DNA from 3 places in the Paenibacillus sp. JDR-2 genome. Region 1 is predicted to be linked to each of the others. Evidence: riboswitches for the same ligand, from Rfam matches in the RefSeq annotation. Region 1 holds a riboswitch; each other region holds the start of a gene.
What was found. A riboswitch is a leader RNA that binds a small molecule or an ion and turns the genes downstream of it on or off. The one in region 1 is predicted to bind thiamine pyrophosphate.

Region 1 (10,509 bases):
AGATGCGGCCATCGCGAAAGGCAACTAGTTCAGACATCCAAACATAAAGAGAGGCCTATCCGGCCGGGTTCGGAAATACCGGATAGGCGGCTCTCCTTATTTTTGACAGAGAAAGGAGTCGGCCAAATTGGATAAGGTGCTATCTAACAAGAAAGTCATCGCTTTATACGTGCTGCCGTCCCTTCTGCTCATTCTGGCCGTTGTTTATATCCCGATCGTCCTTACGGGTTATTACGGGCTGAATGAATGGAACGGTATTGGCGCTATGAAGTGGGTTGGCCTCGACAATTACGCAACGCTGGTTAAGGATCATGCTTTCTGGAGCAGTGCGGGACATTCGCTTCTGCTGGCTGTATTTTCCATGGCGAGCCTTATCGTTTATCTCGTCGTAGCAATGGTGCTCGCGGCAAAAATCAAAGGAGCAAACCTGTTCCGCAAAATCTACTTAATCCCGATGCTGCTGTCCTCGGTGGCTATCGCTCAGCTATGGCTCAAAATCTATCATCCTACTAACGGCATTATGAATAGCTTGCTGGAATCCCTTGGCGTTGCAAATCCTCCCGCTTGGCTTGCAGAGACGGATCTTGTTTTGTTCGCTTTGTTTATTCCGATTCTGTGGCAGTACGCGGGCTTCTATATTCTGATCTACTATGCGGCATTGAAGAACATCCCTTCTTCCTTGGAAGAAGCGGCTAAGATTGACGGGGCGAATTCGTTCCAAATCGCTTGGAGAATCAAATTCCCGCTTGTTATGGAAGTGGTGAAAGTAACGGTTGTCCTGGCGGTTGTAGGTTCCCTGAAATACTTCGACTTGATCTATGTCATGACGGACGGCGGTCCGAACGGCTCCAGTGAAGTGATGGCGTCGTACATGTACCATAAAGCGTTTAAAGCTTACGACTTCGGTTACGGCAGCGCGGTGGGCTTCTTCCTGCTTGTTATCTGTCTGGTAGCAACATGGATCATCCGCAAGGCAACAGCCAGCAAAGACACGATCCAGTATTCCTAAGTTTAAACAATTCTTTAAACTCATGCTTACGAAGTAAGAATCATCACAAACAGCCTTATCTAGGCTATTTGTGTGACAATTCTTTTCAGGAGGTACGCTTCATGTCATCGACAACTATGAAACTGGGCGGAGAAGCGAAATCCGGTTCGAGAATAGGGATGAAGGTCGGCTACGCTGCACTGTACATTGTTCTCATCGCCGTAGCGGTGTTCCAGGTTTACCCGCTCATCTGGCTCTTGTTCTTCTCTTTGAAAAACAACCAGGAAGTGTTTAATCTATCGCCGTTTGCTTTGCCATCGCCTCCGCACTGGAACAACTACAGCAAAGTGTGGAATGCAGGCAATATCGATACGTATTTCCTGAACAGCGTATGGATTACGGTAGCGGCAACGGCCGCAACGATTGTGCTTGGCAGCCTTGTGACGTTTGCGATTACCCGCATGAAATGGAAGCTCAGCTCGCTTGTTCTTGGCTTGTTTATGGTCGCCATGATGATTCCGGTTCACTCGACGCTGATTCCGCTGTTCAGCATGTTCAACAAGGTTCATCTGATCGACAATCCGTTGTCTCTCATCCTGTCTTATGTGGCGTTTAACATGCCGATCACGATTATGATCCTGCTTGGCTTCTATGTCGCTCTGCCGAAGGAAGTCGAGGAAGCGGCTATCATTGACGGAGCCAGCATTCATAAAGTATTCTTTAGCATCGTGTTCCCGATGACAAGCTCCGTTCTGGCTACAACGGGCATCATCAACATGATCTATAACTGGAACGAATTTATTTTCGTCAACACGTTTATCAGCTCGGATAAATTCAAAACGCTGACCGTTGGCGTGCAAAATTTTATCGGCCAATATACTACCGACTGGGGCGCAATCGGCGCCACGCTGATGATCAGCATCCTGCCTATCCTTATCACGTTCCTGTTCCTCAGCGACCGGATCGTAGAAGGTATTGCGGCCGGATCGGTAAAAGGTTAAACGGAAATCAGCAACGGGGCTGGCTGTGCCATCGTCATTTATAATGACTTGGGCACAGCCCTTTGTTGTTTTCACCCCTATGTTGGATTTACGCCAATGAAATCAGGGGGCAAAGGAAGACTCCGGAGGCTGCGTTGGATTCGTTCCAGTATAAGGGGCCGGAATGAGCAAGAATCGTCCAAATGAGCTAATTATCCTGTAGCCATTCCAATGTAGATCGAGTAACTGGTCAAAATTAGTCTGACATGCTGTACGAAATCCAACGTAGCTCTACTACTGTTGCCGAATCGCCTTCGAATCACTCTGGAAACGCACCGTTTTATTTCAGCCGTATAGCTTGCTCCCGGACATTTTGAACGAATCCGCCTGCTCCTTCATTCCGGCTTCCAAAGCCGCTTCGTTATTCAGTCCGCGTGCTTCCGCATATTCCCGGATGTCTTGCGTAATCCGCATGCTGCAGAACTTTGGTCCGCACATCGAGCAGAAGTGCGCTGTTTTCGCCGCCTCGGCGGGCAGCGTCTCGTCATGGTAGGCGATCGCCCGTTCGGGATCAAGGGACAAATGGAACTGGTCGCGCCATCGGAATTCGAACCTTGCCTTCGACAGGGCGTCGTCCCGGAGTTTCGCCATTGGATGTCCTTTGGCAAGGTCTGCGGCATGCGCTGCTATTTTGTAGGCGATGACACCGTCTTTAACGTCTTCTTTATTGGGGAGGCCCAGATGTTCTTTAGGCGTTACGTAGCATAACATCGCCGTTCCGAACCAACCGATCATCGCTGCTCCTATCGCCGATGTGATATGGTCGTAGCCAGGTGCGATGTCCGTCGTGAGCGGCCCCAGGGTATAAAACGGCGCTTCCTTGCAGATCTCCATTTGGAGGTCGACGTTTTCTTTGATCAAATGCATGGGAACGTGGCCCGGGCCTTCGATCATCACCTGAACATCATGCTTCCAAGCGATTTCCGTCAATTCTCCAAGCGTTCTCAGTTCCGCGAATTGAGCTTCGTCGTTAGCATCCGCAATGGAGCCTGGACGAAGGCCGTCTCCAAGCGAAAACGACACGTCGTAGGCTTTCATAATCCCGCATATTTCTTCAAAGTGGGCGTAGAGGAAGTTTTCCTTGTGGTGGGCGAGACACCAGGCAGCCATGATGGAGCCGCCCCGGGAAACGATGCCGGTAACGCGTTTGGCCGTAAGCGGGATGTAACGCAGCAGCACGCCGGCATGAATAGTGAAATAATCGACGCCTTGTTCAGCTTGTTCGATTAACGTATCGCGGAACACTTCCCAGTTCAGGTCTTCCGCTTTTCCGTTCACTTTTTCAAGCGCCTGGTAAATCGGCACCGTGCCAACGGGAACGGAAGAGTTGCGAATAATCCATTCGCGTGTCGTATGGATGTTTTTTCCCGTGGACAAGTCCATAATCGTATCCGCTCCCCAGCGGGTTGCCCACGTCATTTTCTCGACTTCCTCTTCAATGGAGGACGCAACGGCCGAATTGCCGATGTTGGCGTTAATCTTCACATGGAAACGGCTCCCGATGATCATCGGCTCGAGTTCGGGATGGTTGATATTGGCCGGTATAACCGCGCGCCCGCGGGCCACTTCCGAACGGACCAGCTCCGGATCAACCCCTTCGCGAATCGCAATAAACTCCATTTCCGGAGTCACGATGCCTTTGCGGGCGTAGTGAAGCTGCGTGACGTTTCTCCCCGGTTTTGCGTGAAGAGGCCGGTGATTCAGGCAAGGGAAAATTTCCTCGCCATTCTTCTTTGCTCGTTCCTCGTCCGAAAATCCGTTATCTTCCGGCTTAATGATCCGGCCGTCGTAAGCTTCCGTGTGGCCGCGGTCGCTGATCCACCCGCCGCGCAGGACAGGGAGTCCTTTACGCACATCGGCCTCGTAGGACTCGTCCGTGTACGGGCCGCTTGAGTCATACACCCGCACTGGCTCGTTGGGCTGCGGCTGTCCGTCTTTTCCCCGACTGTCGGATAATACGATTTCGCGCATGGGAACCCGAATATCTTCCCTCGATCCTCTCACATACGTTTTGCGGCTGCCCGGTAGCGGCGTTGATAAAATCGGCATCAAAAAAACCTCCTTAAGAACATTCGATAGGTTCGGAATGTCCGCTAGGAGGCCGTTGTTTAGGGAAATGAGACTGTACGCGGGATAGCTTCAGCAGTTAGACACGGACAAATAGGCAGAGCTCGCCCCGGCAGGGCACAGCTTGCAACCCCCGGTCGCTCCCTAAAGGCAGCTTTTGATGCGGCCGGACGATCACCGGCAACAAAAAAAGCCGCCCCGTCGGGAGCGGCTTGAGGTGTCGAAATCCGTGCAAATCGAAACGGACGAATGACAATCGCACCCGTTTCTATCGCATATGGCTGACGCGCACAAGACCACTTTCCTACGCTGGCATAACCCAGATCAGGTTCAAAGGGACCAAGGCTACGCCTTATCTCAGCCCTTGCGGGCGCCCCTAGTGGAATTCCTAGTCAAAAGAGTACACTCGAAAAAAGGGTCTGTCAAGCAGCCGTTCAAGAGGAATCTTTCATTTTATGGCTGATAGGCAGGATGATTTGGGGGTTTATTGAATAGTAATATACAATCTCGTACTTGATCAGGGGAGGTTGGATGAATTGGACAAACAGCCATTCAAGCATGCGGTTAGGAACCCTTCGGGCGTTAAAAACATTTTTGCGATGACGGTGCTGTGTTCACTCTTTCTTGTTAGTACGCTGCGGGGAAAAGACGATGATACGATCCTGTACGTATGGGGTATCGTGGTGTTCTGCTTCTGCGCTGCCGCATTGCTCTGGTCTCTGTACCGGGCGGTACAGAAGCCGATTGATCTCTGTTTGCAGGAGGATACGCTTTTGCTGAGCGGAAGCACAATCACCGCGGAGCAGATTGAGGTCATCATGATCAGGCGGGACTCGGTTCACCCGATTATCGGGATTAAGCCTCATGGCGCGAGAATTGTTCCTGTCCGCATGTGCTTCAGGTATGTGGACGAAGAGGATAAAGGCTTCGCGGATATCGCCGACTGGGCGAAGAGGAATAACGTAAAAGTCGACTACGGTTTCTTTTTCAGATGGATATAGATAGGGAGTATGAAATGAAACAATTAACGGGAATCTTGCTGGTTACGTTTGTCCTGCTGCTGTCTGCTTGTGCAGGCAAAGGAGCCTTGACTGCCGATGACGTGAGCAAAGCTCTTCAGAAGCAAGGCCTTGAAGTTCGTGAGTTAACGGTCGATGAGGCGAACCTGCTTGCAGCTAGTCCTACCATTGCAATCAACGGAAAAGAACCCGTACCTTTGGAATTAGCTTTGCCGGCTGCAGATATGGCCCATCGTGAGTTTTTGCTCGTATATGTGTTCCGCTCTGAAAAGGAGAGAGTCCGTGTAGAAAAATCAGATGGTACTCCTACTCCAATACAGTTAAAAGATTTGTACCCAACTTTATTGAAAAAGAAAAATGCAATCGTGACCTATTGGTCGTACAACAAAGATAACCCGCTTCTTCTAAAGCAGATCAACCAAGCGATGGAAAAGCTTTAATGCGATTTGAACGGCGTAAAATGGAGGACGGACATGAAGGCTCGCAAGATGAAAGCGCTGGTCTATAAGGCTTACGGTTCTCCGGAGGTTCTCCAAATCAAAGAAGTGGATGTCCCCGTGCCGAAGGAGCATGAAGTGCTGATCGAGGTTCATGCCGCTTCGGTCAATTCATGGGATTGGGATCTGCTCCGCGGCAAACCGTACATAACCCGCATTGGCGGACTCCGCAAGCCGCGGTTCCCGATTCTTGGCGCCGATATTGCCGGAAGAGTCATCGCCGTTGGCGCCTCCGCCTCGCGGTTCCGGCCCGGCGATGAGGTGTTCGGCGATCTGTCCGGCTGCGGCTGGGGCGGATTTGCCGAATACGTATGCGCGGGCGAGGAGGCATTGACTCCAATGCCGGAGAGGCTGAGCTTCGAGCAAGCGGCAGCGATTCCGCAAGCCGCCGTGCTTGCCCTGCAGGGAATGCGCGATAAAGGAAATTTGCAAAAGGGCCAGAAAGTGCTCATCAATGGGGCAGGGGGCGGTGTCGGTACGTTTGCCATCCAATATGCCAAGCTGCACGAAGCGGAGGTAACCGCCGTTGACCGTGCGGGCAAGCGGGACATGCTGCTAACCCTCGGAGCGGATCATGTACTGGATTACAAGAAAGAGGATTTTACCGCAAATGGCCGGCAATACGATCTTATCCTGGATGTAGTGGGAACCCGTTCCGTTTTCGAAGTGAAGCGTGCGCTAAAAAAAGGCGGCACATACGTCATGATTGGCGGTTTAATGCCTCGTCTTCTCCAGACGCTGCTCGCCGCACCGCTGATCCGCAGGCTTGAGAAGAAGAACATGACTATTCTGGTTCATAAGCCCAATCATGCGGATCAACAGGTATGGAAGTCGCTTGTGGAAGCGGGCCGGATTGCTCCCGTCATTGACCGGCTGTATGGATTGCAGGATGCCGCCGAAGCTCTACGGTACTTCGGGGAAGGGGAGTTTAAAGGAAAAGTGGTTGTCCGCATAAAAAGCGAAACCCCCATGCCATAAAGGCATGGGGGTTCTTGCCGATCGTTTTTTAAGCCATTATTTCCTGACCGTAACGGTAATCGTATCGCTCGTGGTAACGCCTGCCGCATTCACAAGCTCACAGCGGTATTCGTAAGTACCGGGCGTTTTGCCCGAAATGACGGTTACAGCGGTTTGCGCCGCGGGAGTAACATCCTTCAGCGATTGCGTATCGATCAGTACGCCATTCTCGTATAAGCGGTATTCCGTGGCATTCGTACCCCACCACAAATTCATCGTTAATTTGTAGTTTCCGTCTTGATCCCAGTTGTCATGGGACAGGACGGCTTTGCCCGGGGAAGCGTCGGTTACTTTTACGACCAGCGTACTGCTGGTTGTTTTGCCATACGCATTAATCAATTCCGCCGTATACGTGTAGGTTCCGTTAGCTTTGCCCGCGATTTTGGTTTGAACGGATTGGGCGGAAGGAGAAGCGTCTTTCAATTCAACGGTATCGATCAGGACGCCATTCTCGTACAGCCGGTATTCGGAACCGTTATTGCCCCACCAGAGGTTCATCGTTACCGTATAGCTTCCGTCTTGAAGGCCGTTATCCCAGCCGTTGTTATGGGATAAGACCGGTGTTCCCGGAGCGCCGGTGGCAAGCGGCTTGCTTGTCACTTTGAACGTGTAGCTTGCAGTGGATGTATTGCCTGCTTTGTCGGTTACCGTGTATTTGACCGTGTGGCTTCCGATGCCAAGCTTGGAGGCTGCGACAGAATAGCCGTTTGCAATTACGTTATTGTCCAAGAGCAACTGCTCCGAAGCTACGCCGGAAAGCGAATCGCTGCTTGCAAGGTCATAGACAAGGTTCGCGGTCTCAACAACGTCCGACACTTGTCCGCCGGACTGCGTTAATACTGCTGCTGGAGCGGTCTTGTCCAATTGAACATTGACCGAAGACACGCTGCTTTTGTTGCCTGCAGCATCAACCGCGTAATAGGAGAATGTATGATTGCCTTCTGCAGTTACGTTAACGGGCGATGTATAATTCGCAAAGCTGTCGTTGTTTAACGCGTAAAACGACTCTACTGTACCTTCCGAGTTGTCTTTAGCGGTTACGGTCACTTGGACATCCTGATTAAACCAACCTTCCGCATTTGGGGAAGCGGACAGCGAGGCTTCAGCGGTTGGCGGCTCGTTATCCACCGGCTGTACAACCATGAAATCCGCGAGGCTGCGCGGCTTCAGCTGGAACAAGTCTTTAAAGATAGCGGACACGCCGGTAATCGTTACCTTTTGGCCTACGGTGTAAGGGAAGCTGCTTTGCGTAAGGCCGGTACGTCCGTCAACACGGATGTGATTAACCGTTCCGTTATCGCTGACAGCGTCAAACTCGAAGGATCCGGATGGCGTGGCAGAGATGATGTTGGCAATCGTCGCGTCATTCAGCTGCAGCAGCTGGCCTTGATTGGAGCTGTCCACCGCGGTTACGGGGCTTGGGGCTGGTAAAGCTGCCGTTCCCGTTTTTTCGATGGCGGCAATATCTCCAAGCTCAAGCTCGGTATTATAAAGTGCCGTAGTCGCGGTTACTTTGACAACATCGCCCTGATGATAACCGGCTGCGTTCTGGTACACGTAAATACCGCCCGTCTGATCCTGCAGGTAGAAGGTTTGTCCGCCGAAAATACCGGGCTCCGTCGTCACCACGCCTTCAACCGTAACGGTAGCGCCGACGGTTTTGGCACGGGATTCCGCGATCGTGATTTTGGCGGGAATTCCTCCTTCATCGCCCGGAAGAGGCTCAGCGGCTACGTTGCCGAGCGTAACGCCTTCTGTCAGCAGGTTCGTGCTGTTTTGTCTAAGGCGAAGATTAGCCGCGCCGGTGGAGCCGGACTTTAAGCGAATGGTTAAATCCTTATAAGCATGTCCCGTAGCATCGGCCGTAACGTTAAAGTTCGCGCTGTAGCCGTAAGCGGTTGGCCAAGTTCCGTCCGCATTTTGCACCTGAGCGATCTGGGCGCCGCCTGTTACTAAATAAACGCCGATCTGATAATTGCTCACGGTCGAATTAGGAGCCAGGTTGTTAAATACGACGCGAACCGGGAACGACGTTCCGCTGCTGGGCAGCGTTGCCTGGCGGACAAAGCTGTACGCCGGATTGGAGACCGCAGCTACCCCGCCGAATGAACCTGCTTTATACGTCGAGCGGTCATACCATTTGTAGCCCGCATTTGGAGCAGACCATGGTTCAGGCTGCGGCTCAGTGGACAGGGATGGAGTCTCGAATGGAAGAAGAGCAGTAGGCTGGTCAAGCTGCAAGCCGTTTACTTGGCTCAGGCTTGTATAGCTTTCTTTCGTCGACAGCCAATCGATCATGTTAACAAGCAGAACGCCGTCATTCACTTCTTTGAAGCCGTCGTAAGTTGTTTTCTTCGCGCCCGTATCTTCACGCGAATATTTAGGCGTTACGTCTTCAACCGGGGAGGAATCGCCGATAAAAGCCGCTTTCCCGCCGCCAAGCTTGGAGACGGCGACATAAGGGCCTTCCGCTTTCCCGCCGCCGTTATAGACCCCTTGGTCAACCGCGCTTGCCCAAGCTTCATTCGTTTGCGGAAGGTACACAATGCCTTTTGCTTTTGTCGGATCAATAATGGCAAGCGTCGAGCCGGCATGCATAGCTACGGCCGATACGCCCTCCGTAATGCCAAACGCCTGGTTTGGAGCCACAATGTTGGTTGCGTTAATGTCGCCAAGCGCATTGTAACGGAAGCGGATGCCGAAGTTATCGGCCAGCCAGTCCGAGCTTGCGACATTTTGCATGGCATAGGAATTGGCTTCCTCCGCGCTCATGCCTTGAGCAGGATTCGTCCATGCGCCGCGGCGGTAACCGTTAATGGACTCCGAGCCGTCCCAGCGGTTTTTATTCCGGTCTGCGTTGTAATGGTCGCCGATGAAGAAGATGCTGCCGCCGCCTTCGACATATTGCTCCATGGCCGCTTGCTCCGAGGTTTTAAACGGAATGTTAGGTTCAGCAATAACGAAAACGTCATAACCTTTCAAATCGTCATACGTAAAGGCTGTAGACTTGCGAAGCTCTTGGACGTAGTAGCCATTGTTGGCAAGCCCGTTGGCGAAATCCGAGAATCCGCCGTCGATTACCCAGTCTGCAGCTCCTGCCGTTTGCGCGTGCGTGTTGTCGAACAATACCTTTTTGCCCGCATTCTCGTTGACGACCTTAGCGTTGATGAAAGGGGCAGGGTCCGATGGTCCCTCCGCATGAGCGCTATTGCTTGTCCATTGATACTGAACAGGTACAACCAGCAGCATTAACAGCAACAACTTTAGCCATTTGTGTCTCACTTGAAGCAATCTCTCCATAACCATACCTCCCATTGTATCTTTCCGGCGTTAGTTTACCACGTGCTTCCAGATTTGTGTGATAGGGTATTGTAAAAGAGGGACCGCATGGACTAGTTCAAAAGTAGGGTTCTTTACGGTTTTATTTGTTTTTTTCCCTTTAACGGACACCTACTAACGTATACTTGAAGAAAGGTTGGAAGGAGGAATACAACATGCGTATTGACGGCGAAACCTTAGCGCTTAGAACCATTGAACGGGAAGATATGTACCGGCTGTGGCAATTAAAATACGGGGAAGAGAATCCGGAGTGGAAAAAATGGGACGCCCCTTATTTCCCTCATAACCGAATAGATTTCGAAGCCTTTCAAACCCAAACGGAGGTCCGGCTGTCCGCCGATGACGGTCCTTCCATGCTGATTATGGAATCGGAAGGACAGATCATTGGGATCGTATCCTACTATTGGGAAGACAAGCCTTCGCTGTGGCTTGAGCTTGGCATTACGATCTACAGCCCGGAGCATTGGAGCGGGGGTTACGGAACGGAGGCTTTGACGTTATGGATCGACTATCTGTTCGGGGCTATGCCGCTCGTGCGAGTC
Region 2 (10,509 bases), 1.8 Mb from region 1:
GCCGATATCGCTGCCGACGGAGTGAATCTGCGCCTTTACCGCTTCCTTGGCGAGCGGGAATACGCCTTGCACGCCAAGCGTATTTTGCGCGGTAATCGCCGTCAGAGCGGACATCCCGTAGGCACCAAGCTCCTGGAACGTTTTCAAATCCGCCTGAATGCCTGCTCCGCCGCCGCTGTCCGAGCCGGCAATCGTCAAAGCCCGGGCTACATTGCCGTTTATGTATTCGTCCATTTTTATTTCACCCCGTTTATCGTTTAGTAGGAAAACCGTTCCGGCGCAAACGCCTGCAGCCTGCTGCCGTTATCGATATAATCGGCCACAACCTGTGCCGTAACCGGGCTGAGAAGAATACCGTTGCGGTAATGGCCCGCCGCCATAATGACGCGGCCGCCCGATTCCTGAACCGGTCCAAGCAATGGGAATCCATCCTGCGTGGAAGGCCTCAGGCCTGCCCAGCGGTGAAACGGCTCCTGCCCGGCGAGAAACGGGAACGCCTGCTTGTTCCACTTGCGCAGCCGCTCGATTCCCCGCTCCGTAACGGTTGTGTCAAAGCCCGCCACATCCTCGGAAGCCCCGCATACAAGCGTGCCGTTTTCTTTTGCAACCAAATAACCCTGATTGCAGAACACCATATGCTGCACCGGCTTTACTTCCGCTTCATAAGCGCAAATCTGACCGCGGATCGGGTACACCGGAATACGGATGCCGAATACATCCTCAAGCTCCCGTGCCCAGGCGCCGGAGCAGACGACCAGCCGGTCGCCGGTAAAGCTCCACCCCGTCTGGGCGGTAACAACGACATCCTCGCGCCACTTATCAACGGTTACCGAACCTAACTGCTCGAAGATTCGAACACCGGTCAGGCGGCATGCCTGCTCAAGCGCCAACACGTAATCCGGCGCATAGACATGGCTTTCCTCCGGCGTGTAGAGAGCGGCCTTCACCTCGTGGGACAACATCGGCTCTTGGCGGAACAGTTCTTCCCCTTCCAGCACAATGCCGCTTGATCCGTGCTCGTTCTGCCAGAGGCGACGCCCCTCCAGCGCCAGACGGTCCGCCTCGTGATAGGCAATATAGAGGCTGCCCGAATCGGTATATTCGAACGTACGGCCGGATATCTGCCGGACCTCGTCGCGCCAGGACGGATACAGCCGCAGGCTTTCCCGGCACAAACGGAAGAAATCATCCGGCCCTTCTACATTTTCCGAGTAGGGTGCGAGCATCCCGGCCGCAGCGCCGGAAGCCTGCCCGCCGCAGCGGCCAATCTCCAGGACAATAACCTGATGCCCGCGCTTCTGCAGCTCGAAAGCGCAGGAAAGCCCAACTACGCCTCCGCCCATAATGACAATCGTTTCTCCCATGGTTAGACCAGCTTTCTATTAAATAATCGGCCAGTTATTTCACAATAAACTGCTCATGACCGCTGCTTGCCGATGCGTAACGCTTCTTCGAGATCCGACCGGACAAATACGACAGACGGCCCGCTTCAATCGCGAGCCTCATCGCCCGCGCCATGCCAACCGGATCCTTCGCTTTGGCGACCGGCGTATTCATCAAAACGCCCGACACGCCAAGCTCCATCGCCTGCGCCACGTCGCTGACCGAGCCTAGGCCCGCGTCCACGATAATCGGCACCTTCGCTTCCTCCGCGATCAGGCCGATATTATACGGATTCAAAATACCAAGCCCCGTACCGATAGGCGCCGCTCCCGGCATAACGGCAGCCGCCCCCGCTTCCTCCAGCCTTTTGCACAGGATCGGATCATCGGAAGTGTAAGGAAGGACCGTAAAGCCTTCCTTTACGAGAATTTCCGTTGCCTTCAGCGTCTCCAGCGGATCGGGCAGCAGCGTACGCTCATTGGCGCTGATCTCGACCTTAATCCAATCGCTGAGTCCCGATGCCTTTGCCAACCGGGCAATGCGTACGGCTTCTTCGGCCGTGCTTGCGCCGGACGTATTCGGCAGGAATCGGAATCCTTCCCCTTCCACATGCTGCAGAATCGAGTCATCCTCGGTTGAAGCGAGGTTAATCCGGCGAATGGCAAAGGTCAGCACCTCCGCTCCCGATTCCCGGATCGCTTCCTTCTGCACGTAAGGGCTCGGGAATAATCCCGTCCCGATAAAAAACCGCGAGGTGAGCTCATGTCCCCCGATATGCCATACATCCTTTTTCATCCTACGCTCAGCCTCCCCCTACAAAATGAACCAGCTCTATTTTCATCTGCGGCCTTACTTCCGTCTCCGGCCACTGTTCCTTCGCAATAATCTCGCCATCCGCTTCAACGACCACCGGACGCCCTTCCAGCCCAAAATGAAGAATGACATCCCCGATCGTGCGGGCATCCAGCTCTTGGGACTCGCCATTAACGATCAGCAGCATGCGACTCTCCCGCTCCTTCCAGCTTGCGGAGGAACGCCTGGCAGGTGCCCGCGACATCGGAGCTTCCGACAATCTCGCTCACCGCGCAAATTCTTGTTGCTCCCGCCGCAAGTACTTCATCCACGTTGCCCAGCTTAATTCCGCCAATCGCGACAAAAGGAATATTAACCTTTTCCGCTACCTGCCGGACGTATGCCACCGTTACCGGATCAACGACATCCACCTTCGTCTTCGTCGGGAATACCGGCCCAACGCCGATATAGTCGGCGCCTTGCTCTTCGGCAAGCAATGCTTCTTCAATCGCATGCGTGGAAATGCCGATGATTTTATCTCCGACGCGTTGTCTTGCTTCCGTGAGCGAAACGTCGTTTTGCCCGAGATGGACGCCGTCGGCGTCTACTTCCAGCGCGATATCGATATAATCGTTGACGATAAACGTAACGCCGTATTTACGCGTAAGTTCCCGCAGCGCTTTCGCCTTGCGCAGCACTTCTTCCGGGCTGCCGTCCTTATCCCGCAGCTGAATAATATCCACGCCGCCTTTGATTGCTTCCTCCATCACTTCCAGCATGTCGCGGCCGGGATGGAATTGCTCTCCCGTGATCGCATACAGACGAAAATCCTTCATCCAGCTCTCATCTCCTCTATGATCAATATCCGATATATCTCGCGTACAGCGTCTTAGCGCGGACAAGGTCCTCCGTCCCCTGCACAAGCACCCTGCCGTCAGGGAACAGCACCAGCCGCTCTCCTTCCGGCAGCTCGGCTTTAAGCAGGTAAGCGTTAAGCTCTACCTTCACCGCAGCCGGCTCCAGCCGTTTGCGCCATTGCTCCAGATCCAGAGGTCCATGTCCGCTGATCTGAACCGTGCTTCGGCCGCATAAGGACACCGTTGAATCCTTTTCCGTCACCTGAAGTGCCGGATATTCCTTCAACTGGCAGCAAGGGCAGTCTGTCTTCGCCTCTCCGAGCTTCATTTCGTAGTAATAGTTGCTCCACAAATCGAAGGTAACCAGGCTATTCCGCCTGGCCTGATCCGCTTCAACCAAATATTTAAGCGCTTCTACCGCCTGATAGGAAGCGACAATATCAACAACGGGCGCGATAACGCCAATCGTATCGCAGGTTTGGCCGCCGCTGTCCGCCGAAGGGAGGAAGCAGCGCAGGCAAGGCGTCCTGCCCGGAACCAGAATCGCGCTCATGCCTCGAGAACTGACCGCACCGCCGTAGGTAAACGGAATGCCCTTGCTGAAGCACGCGTCATTGAGCAAAAACCGGGTCTGGAAGTTATCCGTTCCGTCCAGCACCAAATCCATGCCGTCCAGCAGCTCATCAATGTTATGGACGGTCACATCCGCCACAACCGCCTCGATCCGCACATCCGAATTGATCCGGCGGAGCTTGCGTTCCGCGGCAATCGCCTTCGGGTAGCCCTCGCGCACATCATCCTCGTCATACAGCATCTGGCGCTGCAGATTGCTTTTCTCCACATAGTCCCGGTCCACAATGCGGACCCGTCCGACACCGGCGCGAACCATATGATTCGCCAGCACGGTGCCAAGCGCTCCCATTCCGATCACGCATACCGAGCTTTCGCTCAGCTTCTGCTGACCTTGCTCGCCGATTGGCGCAAACAGCATTTGCCTTGAATATCTCTCCAGTCTCTCATCCATCTGCCAAACCTCCTAAAAAGAATTGTCACACAAACGGGCTCTTTATGGCCGTTGTGGCGATTCTTGCTTCGAAAGCATTCGCTTAAAGAATTGTCACACAAACGGGCTCTTTAAGGCCGTTGTGGCGATTCTTGCTTCGAAAGCATTCGCTTAAAGAATTGTCACACAAACGGGCTTTTTAAGGCCGTTGTGGCGATTCTTGCTTCGAAAGCATTCGCTTAAAGAATTGTCACACAAACGGGCTCTTTAAGGCCGTTGTGGCGATTCTTGCTTCGAAAGCATCAACCAATATTGCCTACAAGTTGCGGAAAGCATCCGCCGCCTTCACCGGCTTCTTGATCTGACCATGCTCCGTCAGCCAATTAATAATGTTATTCCAGGACTCCTCGGATTGGCTGGCAAAAGGCTCTTCGCCCGCATCCATCAGCGGCAGCAATATGCTTAAGCTTTGCTTCTCGATATCCGCATCCAGCGGGAAGTCGGTGCTTTGCTTATCCAGCAGCAGCTTCAGCGCTTCATCCGGATGGCTTGCGGTATATTCCTGGCCTTTCGCTGCAGCGGCGAGGAACCGTTTAATGGCACCGCCTTTGCTGCCGAGCTCTTTCTCGCTTGCCGTAAGCACCAGCTCGTAATAATCCGGAACGCCGTAATCCGCCGGGTTAAACGAAATCAGCTTCTCGCCTTCCTTCTCGAGCAGCAGCTTCTCGTGATTGATATAGCCGCCGATAATGCCATCGACGCGGTTTGTTGTCATCGCCGGAATCAGATCCCAGCCGATATCGACATAATTTAATTTCGACGGATCGCCCCCATCCGCCTTCACCATCGTATTAACCATAGCTTCATCCAGCGGTAAGGAAGGATAGCCGATTTTTTTGCCTTCCAGGTCCTTCGGGGTTTTAATCCCCGCCCCTTCCGATACAAAAAGCTGATTAAGCGGATGGCGGACAATCGCACCAACCGATACGACCGGAATATCCTCCGAGCGGGCAACGGCTATCTGAGTCTGGTAGCTAAGCGCCAGATCGGCTTTGCCCGTAGCGACCAGCTTCAGCGCGTCGTTCGTATCGGCAGGCGTCTGGAGCTTGACCTTAAGCCCTTCTTCTTCAAAATACCCTTGTTCCTCCGCCGCGTACAAAAACGTATGCACCGCATTCGGATACCAGTCCAGCAGCACCGTTAACTCCTCTGTTTGCCGTGCAGCTGAGCCGGCCTCTTTGCTGTCGTCCTTCTTAGAAGAGCACGCCGTCAGCAATAAAGCAAATACCAATCCTAAAGCTAAACCTGATTTCATGAATCGATTATTAGTCCTGAACATAAGAATGATCTCTCCCTAAAAAGAATTACCTTTAATAGATCTGACTCCAGCCATACTGGCGATTCTCGCTACTCAAGCATGTTCTAAACACGCCTGTGCCCAAGCACCAGTCTCTCTATGATTTGCGCGGCAATAAACAATGCAATTCCCATCAGCGACAAGAGGAGCACGCCGGCGAACACATCATCGCCGCGCAGCATATTCGCTGCCCGTTTCGTATAGACGCCAAGCCCGGACTCTCCGCCCAGCCATTCGCCAAGCGTGGCCCCGCCGACACTGATGGCGGCAGCCATTTTTAGTCCGGTGAAGAAGGATGGCAGCGCGGAAGGAATCTTCCATTTCAGAAACAGCTGCGCTTTGCCCGCTCCCATTGAACGGAGCAGCTCCCCGATCTCGCGGTCCGCCACGCGGAATCCGTCCGCCGTATTGACCGCAACCGGGAAGAAGGTGAACAGAATAACAACCGAGATTTTGCTTCCGATCTCATAGCCAAACCACATGACCATAATGGGCGACAACGCGATAATCGGAATCGTCTGCGAAGCTACGATCAACGGATAAATCGTCTTGCGCGCAAGGCTGGAGCTGTCAATCCAAATGGCGGACAACACGCCAAACACGACCGAGAAAGCCAGACCAAGCAGAGCCTCCCATAGCGTCAGGGCAAAATGCTTGCCCAGCAGCGCTGCGTGATTTAGAAGCGCGGCAAAAACATCCGACAGCCGAGGAATGATATAAGCCGGAACATCAAATACGCGAGTCCCAAGCTCCCAGCATCCGGCCAGCAGCAGGATAAACAGAAGGATTGGAAGCTTATCCTTAAACAGCTTCATCAGCCCGCGCCTCCTTCCTGATTGGAAGTGATCCGGCCAAGCTGCCGGAGTAGCAGGCGCTTCAAATTGGCAAAACGTTCATCAAGCGTTGTCTCATAGGTTCGCGGACGCGGCAAGTCAACCGCAAGCGGCTCAAGTTGCGTAATTGGTCTCGACGCCGCAACAAGCACCTGATCCGAGAGCAACAAAGCCTCGTCGATATCATGCGTGATGAACAGGATCGTCTTCCGATGCTTCTCCCACACCTGCAGCAGCCATTGCTGCATGCTGATCCGCGTCATCGCATCCAGTGCGCTGAACGGTTCATCAAGGAGCATCAGCTCTCCGCCGGCAAGCAAGGAGCGGAGGAACGACACCCGCTGACGCATACCGCCCGACAGCTCATGCGGATATTTCGATTCCGTACCCGCCAGCCCAAGCTCAGGCAGCATCTCGAGCACCCTACGCCTTGCTTCGCGCTTAGGCATGCCGGCAAGCTCGAGGCCGACAGCTGCGTTATCCTGCACCGTGCGCCAAGGCATCAGGCAGTCTCGCTGCGGCATATAGCCGATGGTGCTTCGCTGACCGGGAACGGCACCCGCTGCCGCAATCGTTCCGGATTCGGGCTGGAGAAGACCGGCGAGCAGACGGAACAGGGTTGTTTTGCCCATGCCGCTTGCAGCTACGATACTGACGAATTGCCCCTTGGGCACTTCCAGATCAAGTCCGTCGAAGAGCGGCTCCTCGCCTTCAAACCGGTATGTCAGCCCTTTAACAGTCAAGCCCGCCGAAACCGTTAAGCCCTCTTCCCGAGCCCTCTTTACGGTAATCTGCTGCTTGTTCACACCGGCCACTCTTCCTCTCGGTAGGCCATATCCCAGAACATATATTCAAGCTTGGAAGCCATGATGAAATGCTGCTCGAGCTTCGCCAGCTCCGGCTCCGGCAAAGCTTCCGCCAGTTCATCCATGATGCCGATGCACCAGTTGGTCAGCTCGCCAAACTCCTCGGAGCTGTACATCAAAATCCAGTCCCGGTAGAGAGGATGATCAAGCGCGCCGGGCGCTTCAGCGAACAGGACGCCAATCTCCCGGTAGCTCCACATGCAAGGAAGTACAGCCGCCGCAACCTCGGCGATTGAGCCATGCGCGGCAACGTCAAGCAGATATTTGGTATAAGCGATTGTGGTAGGTGATGGTTCCGTTCTCTCCAGCTCTTCCGTTGTCACGCCGAATCGCTCGGCGTATTGCCGGTGCAGTCCCATTTCCACGTTCAGAACGGAATGGCATAGCTCGGAGAATTTCCCCATCGTATGGAGGTCGTTAGCCTTAATGCTGCCGTAAGCGAACATTTTGGCATAATCGATTAAGTAGACGTAGTCTTGCTTGAGGTAAAAGATAAACTTCGCGGGATCCAGTGTCCCTGCCTTCAGCTCCTCGAGAAAAGGATGACGGTGACTCTGTTCCCAGATCCCCTTCGAGCTCTCGTACAATCTCCCGGTGAATTCCCCGGTTTTTATCGTTTTCGTTTGCATTGCTTTCTGCCACTCCTTTGCTTTAGTAACCATAGGTAACTAACGAGGGGGCGCTAGAACAACAGAAAAAACCATCCGCGAATATACGAATGGCTGTAATTCGATCGGTTCTCTACGCCAGCATTACCTGGTTCAGATTAACGGTCAGGCAAACAAGTTGCCTATCTCAGCCGGACTTTATCCAGCACCCGCACGCATTATGCAATTACACTCACTATAACGGATCTGTGAATATTAGGCAATAACCTATTATTCGCCGGCTCCGCCCTTGCCTTCAGCCGTTTCCTTCTTCTCCGCGCCAGCCTTAGGCCCTTTGCTGAATACACGCTTCGCGCTCTTCTTCTTTTCGGCCTTATCCCAACGGCTCCAGCCCTTCTTGCCGGTTCCTTGTCCGATGCCGCTCTTTTTTGCTTTAACCAATCTGTACAGCTCCCTTGTCCTCTAATACGGTGTATTGTACCAATAGCAGGGCGGTAATAGCAATGTTTAAGCTTAAGCCTCCGGCTCAATCCCGCAAACGCCGTAAAAGAACAAGTGGAGAAATTCCTCGAAGAATTGCTCGCCTTTCCCGCTTTGCTGCGCCTCTTCCAGCAGCTTTTGGGATTGCGCGACAAACATGTTCACGTAAGTCAGGATCATCTGCGTCGATACCTTGTCCGAGATTTGCCCCCGCTGCTTGCACTCCTCGATAAAAGCATGCATAAGCGGCATAGCTCTCCGCTGCGTCACCTCGTCGATATAATCCGCAAACGCCGGATCGCCGCTCATCATCTGCTGAATGAATTCCGGAGTGAAGCGGCGGAATGCTTCTGTATCGGCCTTAACCACGTATTCCACGAACTGCTGAAACGTTGGACCGCGGCTCATGAACATTTCGAAATCGTCAACATGCTCCGTAACGTAATGCTTGAAGGCTTCCCGAATGAGAATCTCTTTGCTGCCAAAATAGTTATAGATCGTCACCTGCGACACCCCTGCTTCGGCAGCGATGTCGGCAATGCGGATATATTTAGGCTCACAGCCCTGAAGCATCGCGAGGACCGCGTCCCTGATCTTTGCTTTAAGCTGCTCGGCTCTTTTTTCAAATCCGTTCATGTTACCCTCCGGCTCTCCAATAAGTATGAACTAATGAAATTATAGCACATAAATATTTCATAACCCCATTGACTTCTCTTTTAGCCGAGCCTATCATAATGATGAAATATAGAGATATTAATATTTCATAACTTTTCGAAAGAAGGTGCGGTCAGCATGCTGGTCGTAGACGGTTTAACGAAGCTTTTTCCGGGCGGCAAAGGGATTACCGATGTGTCCTTTACCGTGAAGCAAGGAGAGGTATTTGGCTTTCTTGGTCCTAACGGCGCCGGGAAATCCACAACGATCCGCCATATTATGGGCTTCATGAAGCCCGACCGCGGTAGCGCGTCGATTAAAGGACTGGATACATGGAAGCAGCAAGGGACCGTACAGAGGCTGGTCGGCTATTTGCCGGGGGAGATCGCTTTTATCGAAGGAATGACGGGCAAGGAGTTTCTAGCGTTTCTGGCCCGCATGCAACGGGTGGACAGCGCGGCGCGGCGCAAGGAGCTGATCGAACGGCTTCAGTTCGACGTCTCCACCCCGATCCGCAAAATGTCCAAAGGGATGAAGCAAAAGGTCGGCATCGTTGCGGCTTTTATGCATAGACCGGAGCTGATCATTCTGGATGAGCCGACTTCCGGCTTGGATCCGCTAATGCAGCAGTTGTTCATCGAGCTTGTGCTTGAGGAGAAAGCCCGCGGCACCACCTTCCTCATGTCCTCCCACAGCTTTCCGGAAATTGAGCGGACCTGCGACCGCGCCGCGATTATAAAGGACGGCGTTATCGTCGCCACCAACAATATTCACGAGCTGCAGTCGATGCAGCGGAAGCTGGTTGCGATCGTGTTCGAGCATCCGGAGGATGCCGAGGCTTTCGCGCAGAGCGGCCGCGTGCCGGTGGAATCCCGTGACGGAAGACGGGTTACCGTTGCCGTGCAGGGGAATTATAACGAGCTGATTCATGAAGCCGCGAAATATAAGGTGCGCAGCCTGGATATTACGGCGCAAAATCTCGAGGACGTCTTTATGCAGTACTACGACCGGAACATGGACAAGGGGGCGGCGGCGTTATGAACTTCCCGCTTTTCAAGCAAATGATGAAGATACACCTGAAAGGCATGAGCAATTATGCGTTTGGCTCAGCCTTCTACATTTTGCTTATGTTCTGGCTGTATCCCGGCATTGCCGACAATACGGGGGCTTTAAATGAATTGATTAAATCGATGCCGGAAGGGGTTGTTAGCGCCTTTAATATCCAAGGCGGCTTTGGCAGCATGGAGGCTTTTATTTCCGGCGAATATTACGGACTTATCCTCCCGCTTCTGCTCTCGATCTTCAGCATCATGCTGTCGACCGGTCTTATGGCCCGCATGGTGGATCAGGGATCGATGTCTTATCTGTTGTCTACGCCAACGACCCGCCGGCAGGTTGCCTTAACCCAGGCAGGCGTGCTGTCCACGGGGCTTCTGATTATTATGCTTGTCACAACAGGTGCCGGACTCCTCGGCTACGTATGGTTAATCGGAAATAAGTTCGAATTCAACGGAGCCCGTTACTTGGAGATGAACGCTGTTGCTTGGATGCTGTTTATCGCGGCCAGCGGCATTAGCTTCCTGATCTCTTCCATAATGAACGATGAGAAAAAGGCGCTTGGCACCTCCGGATTTATCGTTATCGGCATGTTCGCGCTCGATATGCTTGGCAAAATC
Region 3 (10,509 bases), 3.1 Mb from region 1:
AGTGTCCACGGCGTAGCAGGCGGTATCGAGAGCGGAATCCTTAATGGCCTGGCTGAAGCTGAAAAATGAAGTTCCGTATAAGGTGCCAAGCTCAACGATTACTTTCGGTTTGGCGAAACGGACGAGATCGTATGCGAAGCGGCGGTGTCCGGACCAAGCTCCTTCTGTCATCATTCCCGCGGGTATTTCCGGTGCGTGGTCGGCTGCGAATTCTGGCCTATAAAACTTCCAATCCATATGTCAACTCCCCATCTATCGTTATAGAAGCACAAGAATTGCAATATTTTATGTTCGTCTGCTATAAGAGGTCAGGGACAAACGTGCAGGCGAAATACACATTTATGAAGCGGGGTGCCGTACATAAGCCGTTACGATTCTATTGTCCGTACATACAATGTCAGAGGCAGAAGCTAAGAAGATTCTATTGGCATGAACATAGAAAGACATAATTAGAATAACGAGGTGTGAATATGAGAAGCCTCGCCAGGAAAAGAAAAACAGCCTACTCAACCAAACCGCTGACATCTCGGCAGAGAAGGCGCCCAAATCCGGCTGGTTCCAGGAAATCCAAGCCTCAAAAGACCAAGCGGGGGATTGCGGATAGGGAGACTAACAAGCAATTAACCATAATGGCTTGGAAGCTCGGCAGAAGTGCTGCTCAAACGGCGTTAAAGGAAGAAGGGGCAGACCTTCAACAGCATGTGCAGGAGCTATGGCTCAAAGAAAGCGGATTAATTAGAAAAGCAACTGCCGTCAGCAAGTATATACCGGTAATGAAAGCATTCGTTGACGGCTATTTTTCCGTACGTACATCTGAGGAGAGTCCGAATTGGGTACTGCTTCCGACCAACAAGAAAGTGGCAGCCGTTGTTATGGCCATGAATGAGGAGTTGTCCATTCTATCAATCATTCAGGAACTGGAGCGGATGCCCCTCCATGAGATCGTTGTCGTTGTGAACGGATCGACGGACTCGAGCTTCATGATGGCAAGAACGAGCAGCAGAGCGATTATTCTACACTACAATGAAGCCTTGGGTCATGATGTAGGAAGAGCGATCGGGGCGAAAATTACAACCTCCGATGTTGTGATCTTTCTGGATGCGGATATCCCTGTTGCCGCTGAACAGCTGTTAAGCTTTGTAAGGGTGACAGATCGTGACATGGATGTCGCTTTAAACGATCTTTCCCGTTATGTAGGCATGTTCTCCGACTGGGATGAAGTTTCGATTATGAAATATTTCCTGAACCGCTCCAATCGCCGGGATGATCTGAATGTGAATTCCATGACAGCCGTTCCGCATGCCTTAAGCCGAAGAGCGATTGAGGTGATAGGCTTCGCCAATTTGGCTGTTCCGCCCAAAGCGCAAGCAATCGCTTTGCAGAGGGGTTTGCGTATCGGAATTGGCGGCTGCATCAATGTGTTTAAGAGAAACAGGCACCGGAAGGATAATGTTGGCGTGAACAATCCGATCTCGAAGCTGATTATGGGGGATCATTTGGAAGCGCTTGGCTGGGCGATGCGGGAGGAAAGCCCGCGTCTGAAATATACCGATCATTTGCGCAAAAGGGAGCGTGTGAAAGGTGTTAACAAGCATCATCATCCCGACTTGTAACGCGGTCTCCCTTCTGCGGGAGACCATAGGAACGATACGGAACCATACGAAGGATCCCTATGAGCTAATTGTCATTGATAACGGCTCAACCGACGGTACATTGGATTACTTGAAGCAGCAGCGGATTATTGCCATTTCCTTGCCGGCGAATACGGGGTTTCCGGCTGCCTGCAATTGGGGGATGAGGCTGGCGAGAGGCGACCGGCTGCTTCTGCTTAATAATGATGTCCTGGTCACGTCCGAATGGCTGAGAAGGATGCACAACGCGCTTGATTCGGATCCTTCTATCGGGCTGGTTGGACCAATGACTAACTATGCGAGCGGCAGGCAGCAGATCACAATGACTGGCCGTTATGATGAATTCGCCGCGCGCTTAAAAATCGATGAGAATGGGCAACGCGAATTCGTAAACCGAATCATCGGCTTTTGTATGTTGTTTTCCCGCAGCCTGATGCAGAAGATCGGTCAACTCGATGAACGGTTCTCGCCGGGTCATTACGAGGATGATGACTACTGTTACCGGGCTTATCGCGCTGGGTACCGGGTTGCTGTCGCGAAGGATGCTTTCGTCTATCATCATGGCAGTGCTTCCTTCGGCGGTTATGCCGGAGAAGCTCTTGAGGAGCTTGTTGATCGAAACCGGCGGCTGTTTATGGAGAAATGGGGAATTGACCCGCTAGAATTACACGATGAGAACAGCAAGGGGGAACGTCATGCGCATTCGGACGCCTCGCAAAAAGGGTAAACCGCGGAAACGCAAGAAGCTGATCAACAAGCAACGACGACGTTCACTCCATGCTCCGCCCAAATTCATCCGGAATCCGGCAGAGCAAGGCGAAGCAAGTCCTCCGGAGGCGGTTCATGAAGCTAAATCGGAAGGAAGCATGGCGGAGACTGGTCAACATGCCAGCTATCATGAGGGCTATGACAAAGGGTACCAAGAGGGGAAATATGCGGGCGGAGAAGAAATCGTTGACCAGCTGCTGCCGCCAAACATGATTTTTCCGGAGCTTTCTCTGCAGCAAATCATAGCAACGGGAGTAAGCATGCATATGGAGCACGCTATTCCGCTAATGCCCCCGGAACAGGTCAGAGATGCGATTCTTTATGCCATGGAGGAGAAGCGGCCGTTATCTATCGTCAGGCTCGGGGACGGAGAGCTGCTTACCATGGCTCAAGAAATCGTTATGCCGGTAGATCAAGTAAGACGCGAGGGCAAATTTCTGGAATATGCGGGAGTAAAGGTGCCGGATCTGGATATTCGCAACCGCCTGGCCGTGGCGGTTACCGGCGCCGATATTGTTGGTATACCAAGAACCAGAATGCCGAATTATCAGCTGCTTGTTTCGCCGGTTTTTCAAGCTTATGGGTTATCATTGCGGGAGCGGCAATGGACCGATTCCCTTATTAATTACAGTTTATGCACGGCAGGCTGCCTTCTGCCGATCCTTCAGAACAAGCGTGTTCTTCTTATCGGCAATATGGCGGAACCGCTATCTGCCGTTCTTGCCAATCGCGGTTTATCCGTTGCGGGCGTCGTAGCGCCGGTTAACGGTGCCAGGGATGCCGCCAGAGTAGTGACGTTGGCCAGACAGTATGATTTTGACATTGCTCTGGTTTCCGCAGGAATCGCTGCCGTATTGATTACCGAAGAGCTTGCCCGCGTAACCGGCAAGGTAGCGATCGACTTTGGTCATCTTGCCAATGCTCTCATTAAGGGTGAAGCCCCTCTTTAAGCGCCTATGTAGAGGAACAGCCTTTTCGTATGAAGCGAAAAGGCTGTTTGGGTTTGGTTAGACGCCGAGCGAAGCTGCAAGCGAGGAATATTGAACAGAAGCAGCAGCACCTGTAATCGCTATCGAGATCGAGTTAACAGCTACTTCAAGCGTGTATTCATGCGCGCCGACAGTCAGCGTGTCGTAGTAAGTGATAGGAATCACTACTTCAAGATCAAGAACTGCAGCAAGAGCTACCGTTGCGAAAGTTGTGCTTGTGACCGAAGCTACAACAACACCGTCGCGGAGCAGATCCACGGTAATCGATGGGTTAAGCAATACGCCAAGGATCGTACCGGAAATCGCTACGTCAACAACTCCGTCAATTTTTACTTTATTGGCTGCTGCAGAACTAACCGTAACGGGAACGGCAAGAATTTCAACCGGCGGAATTACTGTTCCGATGATCCCGATTGCGCCAAGAGGGAAGACTCCTCCGTTAGCTCCATATACCCCAGCACCTGGACCAGCAGGGCCGGTAGCGCCTGTAGGACCTGTTGGTCCAGTAGGACCTGTAAGACCCGTAGGGCCGGTAGGGCCAGTGGCTCCAGTCAGACCAGTCAGACCTGTCAAACCTGTTTCTCCCATATCTAATCCTCTCCTTTCAGTTGATATACTTAATCATATGTTGAGAGATTCATAGAGAAGACGGTATTTGCCGTGAACGATCGTCTATTTTTGATAGATTAGGTCAAAGTATGGCCGTTTATGCTTGAAAGCGATAGTTGGGCGGAGTCATCTGCCTGATTTCCGTCCCTTTTGGCTATTCGTCCATTAGGATTACTCTATTAAAGCATAAGTTGAAGATATGTAATTTATCAATCCGGCACCGGTTAAGGAAGGAGCTCCGGCTTGACTAGAAGAGAGGTTTTAATAGTAGGAGATTTACCGTTTCGAGGTGAAATTCAATGATCGCTGTAATTATGGCAGGAGGCAAGGGAACACGTTTTTGGCCAAGAAGCACGGTTGCCAAGCCGAAGCAGTTTCTGACATTAGCTTCAGAAGAGACAACAATGCTGCAGCAAACCTACGCGAGGTTCCGTTCCTGTCTGCCCGAAGAAAAGGTGTATGTCGCGGTCAGCGCAAACTATTTGCCGATCGTGAAGGAACAGCTTCCCGAGCTGGGAGAAAATCGTATCATTATAGAACCTGATCAGAGAGACACAGCGCCTTGCATCGCATTGACAGCCAGTTATTTCATGAAGCTGGAGCTGGATGACGTGCTGGTAACGGCACCTTCCGATCAATACATTCCGGATACAGAGGAGTTGATGGAGGCGCTGCGCGCGGCGGAACAGGCGGCCAAGACGGATGGGGTTGTCGTTACGCTTGGCATAGTCCCCACAAGAGCCGAAACGGGTTACGGTTATATTGAAACGGTAGAATCGGCGGATCATGCAGATAAGTTTGGAGAACGCATCAAAGAGGTTAAAGCCTTCATCGAGAAACCAACCAAGGAAAAAGCCGAGAAGTTGATAGAGCTTCCGAATATGTATTGGAACAGCGGTATTTTTATATGGAAGCCATCTACGATCGCCGGATACATGATGAAGTATCAACCGCAGATGTGGTCCATCTTTGATCAGAAGGATGAAGAGTTCAGGCAGTCGTATGCCCGTTTGCAGAAGCTTTCTATCGATTATGCCCTGGTAGAAAAGCTGGAGCGTCTCTATACGATCCCTATTGAATTTATTTGGGATGATGTTGGCGCATGGACCTCGCTTGAGAGGATATTCCATACGGATGGCGACGGAAATTTGCTGCTCGGTCAAATCTTCCCGTTTGCGACGCGCAACACGATTATCTATTCGGAACAGCAGCAGGTTGTTGCTATCGGCATTGAGGATTTGATTATTGTATCGACTGAAGAAGGCCTTCTTATTTGCCGCAAATCGGACGAACAAAATGTCAAGCATGCGATCGCCGCGCTTACTGCCGATCAAGAAGGCCGGCAGGGATGAAAGCACTGATTACAGGGATAACCGGTTTTGTAGGCAGTCATCTTGCCGAGCATCTGCTCGGCGAGGGGATTGAAGTGACAGGAACCATGAGGAGTCACAGTTCGCTGCGCCATATTCGCCATCTGCTGCCGGATATGCGCCTGTATGAGTGCGAGCTGATGGATCCTCAGGCGGTTGAGCATATGATGGCGAGCATTCGGCCGGACTTGATTTTTCATTTGGCGGCGCAAAGCTTTGTACCGCTGTCATGGGAATCGCCTGCCGAGACCATGACGAACAATATTATTGGGCAGGTTCATCTGCAGGAAGCAGTAAGAAAGCTTGGTTTAGCCTCCAAAGTGCTAATTGCCTGCTCCAGTGAGGAATACGGGCACGTGGAAGAAAACGAGGTGCCGGTTAAAGAGACCAATCCGCTTCGCCCGATAAGTCCGTACGCGGTGAGCAAGATCGCTCAAGACTACCTGGGCTACCAATATTTCAAAACCTATGGACAACACATTATCAGAACGCGGACCTTTAACCATCATGGTCCCCGCAGAGGAGAGCAGTTCGTCAGTTCGAATTTCGCCAAGCAAATTGCGGAGATCGAGAAAGGACTAAAGCCGCCGGTCCTGTATGTGGGGAATCTGGAGGCTAAACGGGATTTCACGGATGTGCGCGATGTAGTTAGAGCCTACCGGATGGCGATGGACTATTGCGAAGCAGGAGAAATCTATAATATCGCATCCGGTCAGTGCCATGAGATCCGCGAAGTGATTCAAATCCTGCTCAGCTATAGTACCGTCGATATTACGATTGAGGAAGACAAAACAAGGCTTCGGCCATCCGACGTAAAGGTGCTTGTAGGGGATTATGGCAAGTTTTATGAGCAGACCGGATGGAAGCCGGAAATTCCGTTTGAGCAGACAATGAAGGATTTATTGAATTATTGGCGCAATGAGTTGGCTTAATAAGGCCTGGTCCGGTAGGGGAGATCAATCTCGCTATACCGGGCAGGCCTTGTGTTTTTAAATCAGACGCAGCTCTTTTAACCTGTTCTTGATCCGTTGGCCAATAACGGCAGGGGAAAAATCGTTGTGAATCGTCCTCATGCCGCTTGCCGCAATGGATTCCCGCCAGCGCGCATCGGACACGAGACGCTGCATGTATTCCGCGGCATGACGGATGTTAGGCTCTGCCCAGATCTGATGACTCTTGTAAGGTCCCCAGTCCTGCCCGATATTAACGAGCTGGTAGGATACGGGACAGGAATTTGAAGCGTTCATAAACTCCGTGTTGCCGGACCAGTTCGTCGCTATGACCGGTTTACCCAAATACATCGCTTCCGCGAGACCAAGCCCAAAACCCTCGGCACGGTGAAGGGAAACATAGCTGTCCGTGCACTGCAGCAGGGCGTTCACTTCGTGTCGGGACAACACTTTATCAATTAAATGCATATTGCTCCGTTCGGCAATCAGCTTCTTCAGCTCGGCAAGCTCATTCGGGCGGAAGTCCGCATTATTTACTTTAAGGACAAGTCCAACGCGCTGATCGTTTTTGTCGAAGGCCAGCTTGAAGGCTTCAATTACCGCCCGGGGATTTTTGCGCAAGGTAGAGCTCTGAACGTCGTACATCATTAGAAACAAAAACCGGTTGTCCGGCAGCCCAAAGGATGAGCGGTTAATATTCGGCGCGACTTGTACTTGGATACAGTGCGGAATAGTAATAACGGGAACGGATGCCCGTTTGGAGACGGACTCGGCTACAAATTTGCTGCACACCCATACCTCATTGACATGGCTGAAGCCTTCCACATGCTCTTCCGGAAACTCCGGCAGCTCCCAATGCCAATACCCGATGTTGTAACGGCTGTTAAACAATTCGTTACCGAAATGCTCGCGGGCAGGACGCATAAAGTCGGCATTCATATGAAAGATATTGGTGTTGTACCGGGCTTTATCCAGCAACTTATGCGACCAGCTGTAATCCGACATTCTCGAGGCTACGGCAAGCGGGAAATTAAGGAGTCCAAACGGTATGGCCGCCGTATCAATCGCTTTTGCCGCTAGCCTCGAGGATTCCCCGATCCCCATCTCGGCATGAACAAAGCCGATAATATTTACGCCTGGTTCCCGGGTTGAGGCGTCGGATTGAAGCTTTGCCAGCTCCACGGCAGACCGCCCGGAGCTGCGCTTATTGGAGAGCCGGCGTTGTTTTCGCTTGGATTGCCGCTTAGCGGTTCGTCTTCCGTATGATCGGGTACGGCCTCCTGATTTGCGTCTTCTAGACTTCGATGCGTTCGGCCGTTTTGGCTTCTTGCCTCTCTTGTGTCGTCTTTTCACCCCGGTTCAATCCTCTCGATATTAGCGGATATGCACTCGACTACATACTATTCATGCCGGTCACACGGCTATAAGGACAACAACCCACCAAGCGCAAAAATCGGCGTATGTCTAACTTTAGATAGATGACTTATTTAAAACGAAGCTGGCTTTTTTGGGCAGAAAGGGTATAATAAAGTTTACTGACGTAAGTGAATAGCACCGGGGAGCTGGTTGAGGCTAGCTGAGAGGGAATTCCGAAGAAAATTCCGACCCTTATACCTGATCTGGATAATGCCAGCGTAGGAATTGTTATTAAGGTATGCCTTCTATTGTAAGGAAGCGTGCAGACCTTTAATAAAGCTGACGAAATGTATGGCTCTCCGGATCTCGGAGGGCTTTTTTTATTTTCAGATGGTAGTCCGGCCATAATAGCGAACGTCATAGTCAAGAAGAGAGAGGGAGAGACAGAAAGATGGGAACAGGTGCAAAGAGAAGGTTCGGTATTTCTGCAGCCATGCTGGCGGTAGTTGTGCTGCTGGCCGCATGCGGCTCGAACAACAACAAGAATACGGAGAATGTGTCAGCCGGTAACGGAGCGGACAAGCCGTTGACCAAAGTAAAGGTCGTTCTGGATTGGACGCCTAACACGAATCATACCGGATTGTACGTGGCACGGGATAAAGGTTATTTCAAGGAGCAAGGCCTTGATGTTGAGATTATTCAGCCCGGCCAGGACGGCGCGGATAAAATGGTAGCCTCCGGCGGAGCGGAGTTTGGCGTCGGCTACCAAGAGTCGCTCACTATGGCGCGTATCGCCGGCGTGCCGCTTGTATCCGTTGCTGCCGTGATTCAGCATAATACTTCGGGCTTTGCTTCGCCGGCATCCAAAGGAATCGACTCTCCGAAAAAGTTTGAGGGCAAAACCTACGGCGGCTGGGGCGCGCCGGTAGAAGAAGCGGTAATCGGCTCTCTGATGCAGGAAGAGAACGCGGATGTATCCAAAGTGAAGATGCTCAGCATCGGCGACACGGATTTCTTTACGGCGGTGAAGCGAGACATTGATTTTGCCTGGATCTACTATGCCTGGACCGGCGTGGAGGCTGAGCTGCGCGGCGAGAAGCTGAATATGGTTTACTTGACCGATTACAGCGACAAGCTGGATTACTACACGCCGCTTCTGGAAACTAGCGAGAAAATGATCGCCGAGAAACCGGAGATTGTTAAAGCGTTTGTTGCGGGTGCCGCTAAGGGCTATCAATTTGCGATTGACCATCCGGAGGATGCGGCGGAAGTGCTGATCAAAGCAGAGCCGGATCTGAACGCCGACTTGGTGCGCGCGAGCCAGAAGTGGCTTAGCCCGAAATATACGGATGACGCTTCGCAATGGGGCGTGCAGAAGAAGGACGTATGGGTGAACTATTCCCACTGGATGTTCGAGCACAAGCTGCTGGAGAAGGAGCTGGAGGCGGATAAAGCGTTCACGAACGACTTCCTGCCGAAAGCTTAGGATAAAACAATAGGATTAAGAGGAGCTGACGATGATGGCCAACGCGCTTGTAAGTATTCAAATTCTGCCAACAACGCCAAACGGGGAAAGCGTTATTCCGTTTGTGGACCGCGCAATCGAGATTATTAAGGCATCGGGTGTCCCTTACCGGGTAGCGCCTCTGGAGACAACGATGGAGGGCGAACTCCCGCAATTGTTCGAAATCGTGCAAACCATGAATGAAGCTATGACCGAGATGGGCTGTCCGTCCGTTATCTCGCAGGTGAAAATTTATTTCAATCCGGCTAACGGGGCTTCCATGGGCCGGCTGTTGGAGAAGTATCCGGATGGGCAATAAAGGCTGGTATCACGCAGTCTGGCCTTCTCTGCTTCTCGTTATCTTTATCCTTGCCAGTTGGCAGCTGTCGGTTGATAGCGGCGTTGTACCCGAGTGGCAGCTGCCTTCGCCGACTTCTATCGTAAAAGAGATGTTTGACGTCTGGCATCGCCTAATGGACAATGCCTGGGCAACGGTGGAGCTGGCGCTCATCGGATTTGGCGGAGGAGCAGCAGCCGGAATCATAATTGCTGCTATTCTGCATCTTATTCCATTTGTCCGGAGGGCGGTCTATCCGCTGCTTGTCGTAACACAGAACGTGCCGGTCATCGCGATTGGCCCGATTCTTACGATTTGGCTGGGTTACGGTGTTCTGCCCAAGCTTATTTTAGTCTGGATCGTTTGTTTCTTCCCCGTATCCGTTGCCATGTTGAATGGCTTCAAGGATACTGATCCAACCCTTCGCAATTATATGCGGATGATTGGAGCGGGGGATTGGCAGCTGTTTACGCGGCTCGAGTTGCCCAATGCCGTTACGCACTTATTCTCGGGCCTCAAAATCGCTGCTTCGTATGCCGTTCTAAGCGCCGTTGTTGCGGAGTGGCTCGGGGCTGACAAAGGATTAGGCCATTATATGATTCTGTCATCCAAAGGTTATGAGCCGGCGAGGGTATTTGCATCCGTCTTTCTGATCGTGGCGCTGAGCCTTGCTTTATTTGGTCTGGTTGCTCTCATCGAAAGACTAGTCATCCGGTGGCGTCCGGCGAAAGGAGGGGGAGGAGCATGACAGCTCCGGCGCTTGAACTAAAAGGGATCCGCAAAAGCTTTGATGCAGGCCGGAAAAACGTACTGAACGGCCTGTCGCTTACCATTGCCGAGAACGAATTCGTCTCCATTATCGGTCCCTCCGGAAGCGGAAAAACAACGTTGTTCCAGCTGATTGGCGGATTGGAACAACCAACGGGCGGTGAAGTCTGGATTGACGGCAAGCAAGTAACCGGGAGCCGGGGACATATTTCGTATATGCCTCAGCA

Region 2: linked by a shared signal. The riboswitch ahead of tenA (thiaminase II) and the one ahead of thiC (phosphomethylpyrimidine synthase ThiC) in region 1 are both predicted to bind thiamine pyrophosphate.
Region 3: linked by a shared signal. The riboswitch ahead of PJDR2_RS17695 (ABC transporter substrate-binding protein) and the one ahead of thiC (phosphomethylpyrimidine synthase ThiC) in region 1 are both predicted to bind thiamine pyrophosphate.

The regions. Positions count from the first base shown of each region.
Region 1 covers NC_012914.1:846,500-857,008, forward strand. The annotation lists gene PJDR2_RS03775 (extracellular solute-binding protein) at 1-28, shown strand, start outside; gene PJDR2_RS03780 (carbohydrate ABC transporter permease) at 128-1,009, shown strand; gene PJDR2_RS03785 (carbohydrate ABC transporter permease) at 1,111-1,989, shown strand; gene thiC (phosphomethylpyrimidine synthase ThiC) at 2,314-4,077, opposite strand; TPP riboswitch at 4,380-4,483, opposite strand; gene PJDR2_RS03795 (hypothetical protein) at 4,632-5,096, shown strand; gene PJDR2_RS03800 (hypothetical protein) at 5,111-5,554, shown strand; gene PJDR2_RS03805 (NAD(P)-dependent alcohol dehydrogenase) at 5,588-6,589, shown strand; gene PJDR2_RS03810 (OmpL47-type beta-barrel domain-containing protein) at 6,626-9,928, opposite strand; gene PJDR2_RS03815 (GNAT family N-acetyltransferase) at 10,123-10,509, shown strand, end outside.
Region 2 covers NC_012914.1:6,193,150-6,203,658, forward strand. The annotation lists gene thiD (bifunctional hydroxymethylpyrimidine kinase/phosphomethylpyrimidine kinase) at 1-234, opposite strand, end outside; gene thiO (glycine oxidase ThiO) at 258-1,364, opposite strand; gene PJDR2_RS27125 (thiazole synthase) at 1,399-2,178, opposite strand; gene thiS (sulfur carrier protein ThiS) at 2,186-2,383, opposite strand; gene thiE (thiamine phosphate synthase) at 2,367-3,011, opposite strand; gene PJDR2_RS27140 (thiazole biosynthesis adenylyltransferase ThiF) at 3,034-4,056, opposite strand; gene PJDR2_RS27145 (ABC transporter substrate-binding protein) at 4,352-5,374, opposite strand; gene PJDR2_RS27150 (ABC transporter permease) at 5,458-6,207, opposite strand; gene PJDR2_RS27155 (ABC transporter ATP-binding protein) at 6,207-7,031, opposite strand; gene tenA (thiaminase II) at 7,028-7,720, opposite strand; TPP riboswitch at 7,813-7,922, opposite strand; gene PJDR2_RS32610 (DUF3934 domain-containing protein) at 7,970-8,140, opposite strand; gene PJDR2_RS27165 (TetR/AcrR family transcriptional regulator) at 8,213-8,815, opposite strand; gene PJDR2_RS27170 (ABC transporter ATP-binding protein) at 8,972-9,874, shown strand; gene PJDR2_RS27175 (ABC transporter permease subunit) at 9,871-10,509, shown strand, end outside.
Region 3 covers NC_012914.1:3,981,075-3,991,583, reverse strand. The annotation lists gene PJDR2_RS17735 (class I SAM-dependent methyltransferase) at 1-237, opposite strand, end outside; gene PJDR2_RS17730 (glycosyltransferase family 2 protein) at 630-1,613, shown strand; gene PJDR2_RS17725 (glycosyltransferase family 2 protein) at 1,582-2,358, shown strand; gene PJDR2_RS17720 (GT-D fold domain-containing glycosyltransferase) at 2,327-3,349, shown strand; gene PJDR2_RS33230 (hypothetical protein) at 3,407-3,976, opposite strand; gene PJDR2_RS17710 (mannose-1-phosphate guanylyltransferase) at 4,297-5,349, shown strand; gene PJDR2_RS17705 (GDP-mannose 4,6-dehydratase) at 5,346-6,299, shown strand; gene PJDR2_RS17700 (glycosyltransferase) at 6,357-7,499, opposite strand; TPP riboswitch at 7,863-7,975, shown strand; gene PJDR2_RS17695 (ABC transporter substrate-binding protein) at 8,125-9,159, shown strand; gene PJDR2_RS17690 (thiamine-binding protein) at 9,194-9,496, shown strand; gene PJDR2_RS17685 (ABC transporter permease) at 9,486-10,262, shown strand; gene PJDR2_RS17680 (ABC transporter ATP-binding protein) at 10,259-10,509, shown strand, end outside.